Regions from separate parts of the Romboutsia sp. 1001713B170207_170306_H8 genome, predicted to be linked through region 4. Evidence: riboswitches for the same ligand, from Rfam matches in the RefSeq annotation. Region 4 holds a riboswitch; each other region holds the start of a gene.

Region 1 (2,210 bases), 110 kb from region 4:
TACATTTCAATATGTATCGAGCTTTGGGTCACACCAACAACTTAAAGATTTAGCTGATTACTGTTTAAAAAGACATTTTCCTCATATCAAAGATGATAGTAATAAATATATTAATCTACTTAATGAGGTTATAAAATCTCAAGCAAGTCTTGTTTCTAAGTGGCAATGTGTAGGTTTTATACATGGAGTTATGAATACGGATAATATGACTATAAGTGGAGAAACAATTGACTATGGGCCATGTGCATTTATGGATGAATACAATCCTAATACTGTATTTAGTTCTATAGATAGAAATGGAAGATATTCATATAAAAATCAACCTATTATGACAGAGTGGAACTTATGTAGATTTGCAGAATCATTATTACCTTTGCTAAATGAAGATAGGAATAAAGCTATACAAATAGCTCAAAATGCTATTTCTAACTTTTCTGAGATATATTATTCAAATTGGATATCTATAATGAGGTCTAAGCTTGGATTATTTGATGAAGAGGTTGAAGATAAATCTATTATTAAAGATTTGCTTAATATGATGGAGAAGTATAATGAAGATTATACTAATACATTTATCTCATTAACATTTGATAATAATAAAGAAAGTTCAATGTATAATAGTCAGGAATTTAAATATTGGTATAAATTATGGCAGGAAAGATTACAAAGACAAGGAAAGTCAAAAGAAATGGTTAAAGGACTAATGATGAATTCAAATCCAGCTGTAATTCCAAGAAATCATAGAGTTGAAGAAGCTCTTGATGCTGCTAATAAAGGTAATCTTAATGTTATGAAAAGACTTCTTGAGGTTCTATCTAAACCATATGAACATTCAAAAAAACAAGAAGAGTATTCTAAATTACCTAAGCCATCAAATTGTCCTTATAGAACTTATTGCGGAACATAATAAAAATAACAATACTAGAAAAAATTTTCTAGTATTGTTATTCTTATAAAGATATTCTATTGAAATAGATATAAATATATGATAAATTGTTTTTACAATAAAATAATGGCAAATTTGGAGAAATCCAAAGACGCAAAGCTAAAGGGGCTAAGGTAATTATTACTATGCCAGCCAGTTGCCGAAGAATATTTATTCTTTGTTCTTATAAAATAAGATTATATTTATTTAATATATTTAATTAAATATAGATTAGGTTGTAATGATTTATATGGAAACTATCCTCTTTCTTAAGTTAGGATAGTTTTTTTATTGCAAAATAAAACTAAAGAATTAAGATTTTACCGGAATACCCTTAGCTACAATAAATTTATAAAAGGGAGATTTAAATTTGAAGATGAAAATTTTATCAAAAGCTATAGCATCTATGACTATAGCGTCAATAATATCTACTAATGTAGCTATTATTGCAAGTGCAATAGAGAATAATACAGGCCATATAACTCAATTAAGCAAAGTTTCTATATTAGAAAGTAAAGGATGGTTAGAAAGTATAAGTGTTGAATGGAAGCCGATAAAAGAGGCTAAAGGGTATAATGTTTATTATAAGCTAGCCTCTGAATCATATTATAAATATAAAAAAATAGACGATGAACTAATAAGGCAATACTCATCATATTTTAGAGCAGATATACTGGGGCTTTCAGAAGGCGAATACATTATAAAAGTAATTCCTACAATAGATAATAAAGAAGAGGTATCTTTACAAGGAATAATAACAGATATAGAAGTTAAAAATCATACAAGAGAAGGTTTTGGGTTCTCTAAAGAATCTCCTATGAAGACTAGCTCAGGAGGATATAATGATAATGGAACAGTTAAGAATGATTCAAAAATAATATATATAACATCAGAAAATGTTAATACAGTAACGTTAGATGTTATTACTAATAGCAAAGGTAGTAAAACTAAATGTACAGGTATAGTAGATATACTATAAAAACGTCCAAAAGGTTATGATAAAACACCTTTAATAATACGTATGATTGGAGAAATAAAAGGATCAGATATTATAGGACTTAATTCAAGTGGATATTTACAATTAAAGGGAATATATAATGTTACTTTTGAAGGTGTAGGAGAGGATACTACAGTATATAAATGGGGATTTTTAATTAGAGATTCTCATAATGTAGAATTAAGAAATGTTGGTATAATGTTATTCCCAGATGATGCAATTTCACTGGATACAGGTAATGAGAATATATGGATTCATAATAATGATATATTCTATGGAAGTGCAGGA
Region 2 (2,210 bases), on a different contig from region 4:
CTTCTATTGTTATTATATGTGATTGTCTATTTGTGTTTATTATATCTAGAAGGCTTGCTAGTGTTGTAGATTTACCACTTCCTGTTGGGCCTGTTACTAATACCAATCCTTTTTGTTTTTCTGTGAATGTTTTTAATGTTTGAGGTAATCCTAGTGTGTTAAAGTTTGGTATTTCTGAACTTATTGTTCTTAGTGCTATTGCGTAGTTTCCTTTTTGTTTGTAGGCATTTACTCTGAATCGTTCTCCACTTTCTAGTGATATTGAAAAATCACATTCGCCTTCTTCTTCTATTTTTCTGAAGTTTTTTTCTGAAGTAATTTGTTGTACCATGTTTTTTGTATCTTCTGATGTTAATGTGTATTCAGATAACTTTATAAATTTTCCTTTACTTCTTACAGTTGGAACGCTCCCTACTGTTATGTGTATATCTGATGATCTTAATTGTATTGATTTATTTAATAAGTCAAATATATTCATTTATTACTCCTTATTATCTTATCAAAGTATCTATTGGTTATTCTTCTCCTAATAAATAATTTTTTAATCAAAATATTAAAATTTAGTTCATATTAATTAATAAAGAACCGAAGGTAAAATATAAACCTTCGGTTCTTTATTAATTATTTATCTATTCCATTTTGATTATAGTCAATTAAAACTATTTTTATTGGCTTCGCTGTAGTCCCATCTGCTGTTCCTACTTCTGCATTTGTTAAGTTTCCAAAATCAGACTTTAACTTTTCTATTCCTGCTGCATTTATTTTGCTCGTAGTAGTTATAGAAAGAACTAAATCGCTTGGTGTAGCTGATGCACCTGATAAAACATATGAAGCTCCTAGTGGCTTTCCTAAATCATCTATTAATCCAGCAAATGCATCTGTAGATGTATTCGTTCCCACTGTAGTCTTCGGTGAGTTTCCATCAGTTGGATACGCTCCTGTATCAGCATAACTTGTTGCTGCTGCTGATTTTATAGCACTTATATCTGATTCTAATTCTGAAATTCTTGCCTTTTGTATATTATTGAATAATGCTGGTACTGCTACTACTGCTAATATACCTATAATAGCTATTACTACTAATAATTCCACTAATGTGAAACCTTTATTATTTTTCTTTTTGTTTAACATAATTTCCCTCCAAAATTTATCATAATTTTCTCACTGGAATAACCCCTTTGAAAACATAAAAAATGACTATTATGCTTTGTCTAAAACAAAATCTTAATAGCCGGTTGCACCACTTACTCTACATATTCCAGGTGCCCAAATAAAGAATATGTTTCTCCGTATCTCATTCCATTTTATACCAAAATTGTATCATTTATTCCATTCTTTAGCAAGCATTTTTATACTTATTATTAAGTCGAAATTATACTTTTGTATTATTTATAATTTTACAAAATAAAATAAGATAACTTTTAAAATTAAAAGTTACCTTATCAATAAAAATTAATTTATATTTTTAAAATAAGTCAGGTAATTCCTGTGATTGTAAATTTAATTTAACATCTTTACTATTTATAATATTCCCGCTTGAATTAAATAAACTAGCTCGAATAGTTCCATCAGATATTGACTTTACACTATATGTAACTATATATTTGCCAGGATTAAAGTTTTTAAGTTCAATGTATCCAGAATCTTGATCTATAGTTATACTCACATTATTATCTCTACCTTGTATTTCGCCATTTTCATTACATTTATATACAAGCACGCTACTACTATTAACATCTATATCATTATCAAGTAATATATTTAGAATATTATTTTCATTCCTTATATCTATACTTATACCCAGTGTATAATACATATTTTTCATTATATTAACTTGCTGGCTTCCTATTGTAGAATTATTTTCATATTTACCATGAGCTATTATTTCACTGGAATCTATGACACTTACTGTCGTTCCATTAAAATAATCCTTTTTCCATAAATATCCTGATGTTTCATCTAGTGTTACATCTCCATAATTAATATATCCACTATTTTCTTCAAATACAATCTCTTGTATTGTCTTGGCTTTAACCGACACATTTATATTTACAACATCAGCTTCATACTTCCATTCACTTTTTGATCCAGTTTTATTCAACCTGTAATTAATACTAAATACGCCACCTAAATCTTCATTACTATTTATATATTCTAGTCCATCTGGAAGCACATCACTTAATCTAATATCCTTTATAGTTAATGATTCT
Region 3 (2,210 bases), on a different contig from region 4:
ATAAAGCAGATGAACTATGTAATAAATACATGGATAAAATGCTAAAATAAATATAATTAATATTAAAGCTTTATTACGCTAAAGACTATATATAGATTTATTTTTTATAAATCTATATATAGTCTTTTTTATTTAAAAACTAACTATTAAAAATAGAAAATCATAGATAATAATTAAAGTAGTATATATTCACAAGAAAAAACCACTTTTAAATTAAATATATTTCTAATTTATATGAAAAGGAGAATATAAATTCATGACAGATAAGAAACAAGTTCCACATGATAAAAGTTTAGATAATACTATTGACCTATTGCAAGAAGGATACTTGTTTATTAAAAATAGGATTGAACAATATCATTCTGACATATTTGAGACTCATTTACTTGGTCAAAAAGTAATTTGTATTACAGGAGAAGAGGCAGCAAAACTTTTTTATAATCCAAAATTATTTTATAGAAAGAATGTTTGTATTACTAGATGTTTATGGTATTAATCATGATTCTAGGGTATGGAATGAACCTTATAAATTTTATCCTGAGCGTTTTAGAGATCGAAAGGAAAATTTATTTAACTTTATACCTCAATGTGGAAGTGACCCATCAAAAGGGCATAGATGTCCAGGTGAAGGAATTACTATTGAAATAATGAAAGCTAGTTTAGATTTTCTTGTTAATAGTATTGAGTATGACGTTTTAGATCAGGATTTAAGTTATAGTATAGAAAAATACCTACTTTACCTGGAGGTAAATTTATAATGAGTAACATAAGAAGAAAGATATAAAGTGACTAAAAAATATATATAACTTTAATTAAATTTAAAATATAACTAAAGTCTATCAAGTAGATAGACCTTTTTTAGTGTATATACATATTTATTTAAAATGAGATTAATATAATTAAAATATATAGATTATAAAAATAACATTGTGATTACTGTAAAAATATGGTAGAATAAATTAAAATTTCATAGGCAAATCTAGAGAAATCTAGAGACGCAAAGCTAAAGGGGCTAAGGTTAATTATTAACTATGCCAGCCAGTTGCCGAAGAATACAAATTCTTTGTTCGTATAAAAATCTTATGCTCACTTATGGTAAAAGATAATTTTATGATGTTTATTTTTGATGGCAACTATCCTTTTTGAGGGTAGTTTTTTTATTAAAAATAATAATAGAATTAAATTTTTAGGCTTGGTAGTACAACCCTTAGTTACAAGAAATATAAAACTAGAATAATAGTCGAGGGAAATATTATGAAGAAAAAAATATCAGCAATACTAGTAGCATCAATTGTAGTAAGCAATGCCTCTCCAGCATTAAATGTATATGCTAATGAAGTGGTAAAAGAAAAAGTTCAAGCAGTAGAAGAAAAAGTAGTAAGTGAAGCAAAAATATCGGCCTTTAATTTAAGTGAATACACTAATTTTGAGGGTTACAATTCAGAGTTTAAAATTCTAAGAGAAGAAATCAAATCAATATCTAACAATGGTGGTCAATATGGATCAAGTTCTATAGATAAAGCTATAGATGGAAATCTTTCAACTCACTGGGAAACAGGAAAGTCAAACAGCTCAACTTTCCAAAATGAAGTTGTTGTAGAATTTAATGAAATAGAATCAATTGATAGAATTGCTTATGCAACAAGACAAGATGGAGCGAAAGGGAAAGGATTCCCAACTCAATTTGAAATATATGCTTCAACAACAGGAGAAGATTCAGATTTTGAATTAGTTTCTACAGGAGCACATTCATCAACTGGCAATATGATGGAATTTAAGTTTGATACTATAACAGCTAAGAAAGTTAAGTTTGTATTCAAAGAAGCAAATCAAGGATGGGCAAGTGCATCAGAGTTTTATTTCTATAGAGAAGATAAATCAATTGATAAGTTAAACTCTATATTTACAAATGAAAATATGAATGAAATAAGTGAAGAATTTAATACATTAGATAAATTATCTGATTTTGAAAATAAAGTCAAAAATCATCCGCTTTATGAAGAATTTAAAACATATATAAATAATGCAAGATTAATACTAGAAGGAAATAATGTAGAATATAAAGATGCCGTAATAAACAAATTTAAATCGTTTAACGATGAAGCTTTATTAGAATACAATAAATTATTTAAAATAAATCCTTCTTCTATAAGTACTAATGGTAGCCATTATGGAAGTAGTAATATAGAAAAAGCAATTGATGGAGATAT
Region 4 (2,210 bases):
ATGATGAATTTAGAAGACCTTATGCTATTAAAACTGTAATCTATCCAAGGAAAACTTCTTTTTATGCAACTGTTAATAATGATGATTTTCTAAAGGATGAAACAGGAAATAGAAGGTACTTGATAATTCCTGTTAAAGAAATAGATTTTAACATAATTGATAATTTAGATATAGAAAGTCTATGGGGAGAGGTAATGCATATTAAGGAAGAAAATAAAGTTAAACATTATTTAGAATCAGAGGAACTAGAGTTACTCAACAATAGTAACGAAGAATTTAAAATATATAACTCGGTTGAAATTTCTATAGATAGGGAATTTAATTGGGAGATTGATAAATCTCATTGGAAGTTTAAACCTAGTATGGAAATAGCAAGTATATTAAATGTAAATTCTACAAAAGGAATAAAAACTTGTTTGTTAAGTAAAGGTGCCAAATATACAAAAAGGGGAACTAAAAGAGGATATGTAACACCACCGTATAAGGTACCTATTAATTTTTAATGTACTATTTTATGTTTTAGTGTTCTATAAATTGGATAGAGTTAGAAACTTTATGAACATTAAGACCTTAAAATTAAAAAGGACAGTTTAAACTTAGTAAGTGTTCTATTGTAGAAGCTAGTGAAATCAAGATATTTAGTAGTTAAGTACATCAAGCTCACTACTGTAAATTAAAAAAATTAAAGGTATAAAATATTAAAGAATACTAAGTTAAAAAAATCTAGTGTATAACTGTCTTATGTCAAAAATTCAATAAATTGCTTACGATAAAATAATTAGGATATATACATTTATAATCTTAGCATAAATAATACGACAGTAATTGACATTGCATAGAAAATAATGGTAAAATACTGAATGAATTTAATAGGTAAACCTAAGGAAACTTAGGGACACAAAGCTATAGGGACTAAGGTTTTCTTAACTATGTCAGCCAGTTGCCAAAGAGTACATTATACTTTTTGTTTTAAGCTTAGTATGAAATTATTAGGTCTATTTTAAGTTACTCTTTCTGAGTAACTTTTTTATTCTAACGTAATGTACTTCTGAGGGAAAATTATTCAGGAGGAGAAATATGCACAAAAGAAAAATAGCAGCATTAACTATGGCAGCAATCATTTCAAACTTTTCAGTAAGAACTGTAGGTGTTTTAGCACATGAATTGGGGGATAATAAGTTAGTCCCAAATATATCAGATCAAAATAATCAAGATATACAATCAAATCAAGCTAAAGTAAGTAAGTTTAACTTACTTAATAGTAGTTATTTAGAAGAATATAATAAATTTTTTAAATTAGACAACTCTAAGATAAATTCAATAACTAATAATGGTGGAAACTATGAATCATCAGTAATATCTAAAGCTATAGATGGAGATTTTAGTACCCACTGGGAGACCGGTAATTCTAATAGTTCAAGTTTTGAAAATGAGGTAATACTTACACTAGATGAAGTTACAAGTTTAAATAGAATAGTATATGGAGCAAGACAGGATTCAGCTAAGGGGAAAGGCTTTGCTCAAGAGTTTGAAATATATTCTTCACTTACAGATGATGGTGATGATTTCACTTTAGTAAGTCATGGAAAGTATTCAGGATCTACTTCAGATATAGTTGAAATAAAATTTAATGAGGAGAAATTTAAAAGAATAAAATTTAAATTCAAAAAAGCTAACCAAGAATGGGCATCTGCTTCGGAATTTATGTTTTATAGAGAAGACTCATTATCAGATGTTATAAGTAACATGTTTACAGATGGTACAATGTCTGAATTAAAAGATGAATATAACAATATAGATGTAATAAATAATTTAGAAAAAGAGGTTAATAATCATCCTCTAAAAGATGAATTAATACATGATATAGATTTAGCAAAAGAAGTTTTACAAGGTGATAAAGACTATTCAGATAGAATTTTTACACTTACACAATATGGTGATACACATGCAAAAGCAAAAAATAATTTACAAATGTCTACTTTCGGTACAGACTTACAATCAACTGGTATAATAGCAAAACCAGGAGAAGAGTTTACAATATATGTTGAAGCAGAAGAAGGAGCACCATTACCATCAATTGCATTTACTCAACATGAAGGTTTCTACTCAAACTGGATAAGACAGTATCAATTAAAGCAAGGTAAAAATGTTATAATAGTACCAGAAATTTATAGTGATTCATGGAGCAATAAAACTGTAAAAGGTGGAGC

Evidence for each region. A riboswitch is a leader RNA that binds a small molecule or an ion and turns the genes downstream of it on or off. The one in region 4 is predicted to bind cyclic di-GMP.
Region 1: another riboswitch for cyclic di-GMP. It lies ahead of I2A66_RS17125 (hypothetical protein); the one in region 4 lies ahead of I2A66_RS05840 (NPCBM/NEW2 domain-containing protein).
Region 2: another riboswitch for cyclic di-GMP. It lies ahead of I2A66_RS13680 (type II secretion system protein); the one in region 4 lies ahead of I2A66_RS05840 (NPCBM/NEW2 domain-containing protein).
Region 3: another riboswitch for cyclic di-GMP. It lies ahead of I2A66_RS02635 (NPCBM/NEW2 domain-containing protein); the one in region 4 lies ahead of I2A66_RS05840 (NPCBM/NEW2 domain-containing protein).

Annotation. Positions count from the first base shown of each region.
Region 1 covers NZ_JADNAX010000002.1:141,704-143,913, reverse strand. Annotated here, with positions in the region: gene I2A66_RS05365 (protein adenylyltransferase SelO) at 1-907, shown strand, start outside; cyclic di-GMP riboswitch class I at 1,005-1,090, shown strand; gene I2A66_RS17125 (hypothetical protein) at 1,296-1,904, shown strand; gene I2A66_RS17120 (pectate lyase family protein) at 1,947-2,210, shown strand, end outside.
Region 2 covers NZ_JADNAX010000009.1:39,271-41,480, reverse strand. Annotated here, with positions in the region: gene I2A66_RS13685 (type IV pilus twitching motility protein PilT) at 1-478, opposite strand, end outside; gene I2A66_RS13680 (type II secretion system protein) at 622-1,131, opposite strand; cyclic di-GMP riboswitch class II at 1,221-1,304, opposite strand; gene I2A66_RS13675 (DUF5057 domain-containing protein) at 1,466-2,210, opposite strand, start outside.
Region 3 covers NZ_JADNAX010000001.1:536,658-538,867, forward strand. Annotated here, with positions in the region: gene I2A66_RS02620 (ribonuclease H family protein) at 1-50, shown strand, start outside; gene I2A66_RS17550 (hypothetical protein) at 257-496, shown strand; gene I2A66_RS17555 (cytochrome P450) at 465-758, shown strand; cyclic di-GMP riboswitch class I at 963-1,050, shown strand; gene I2A66_RS02635 (NPCBM/NEW2 domain-containing protein) at 1,255-2,210, shown strand, end outside.
Region 4 covers NZ_JADNAX010000002.1:249,971-252,180, reverse strand. Annotated here, with positions in the region: gene I2A66_RS05845 (VapE domain-containing protein) at 1-503, shown strand, start outside; cyclic di-GMP riboswitch class I at 863-948, shown strand; gene I2A66_RS05840 (NPCBM/NEW2 domain-containing protein) at 1,078-2,210, shown strand, end outside.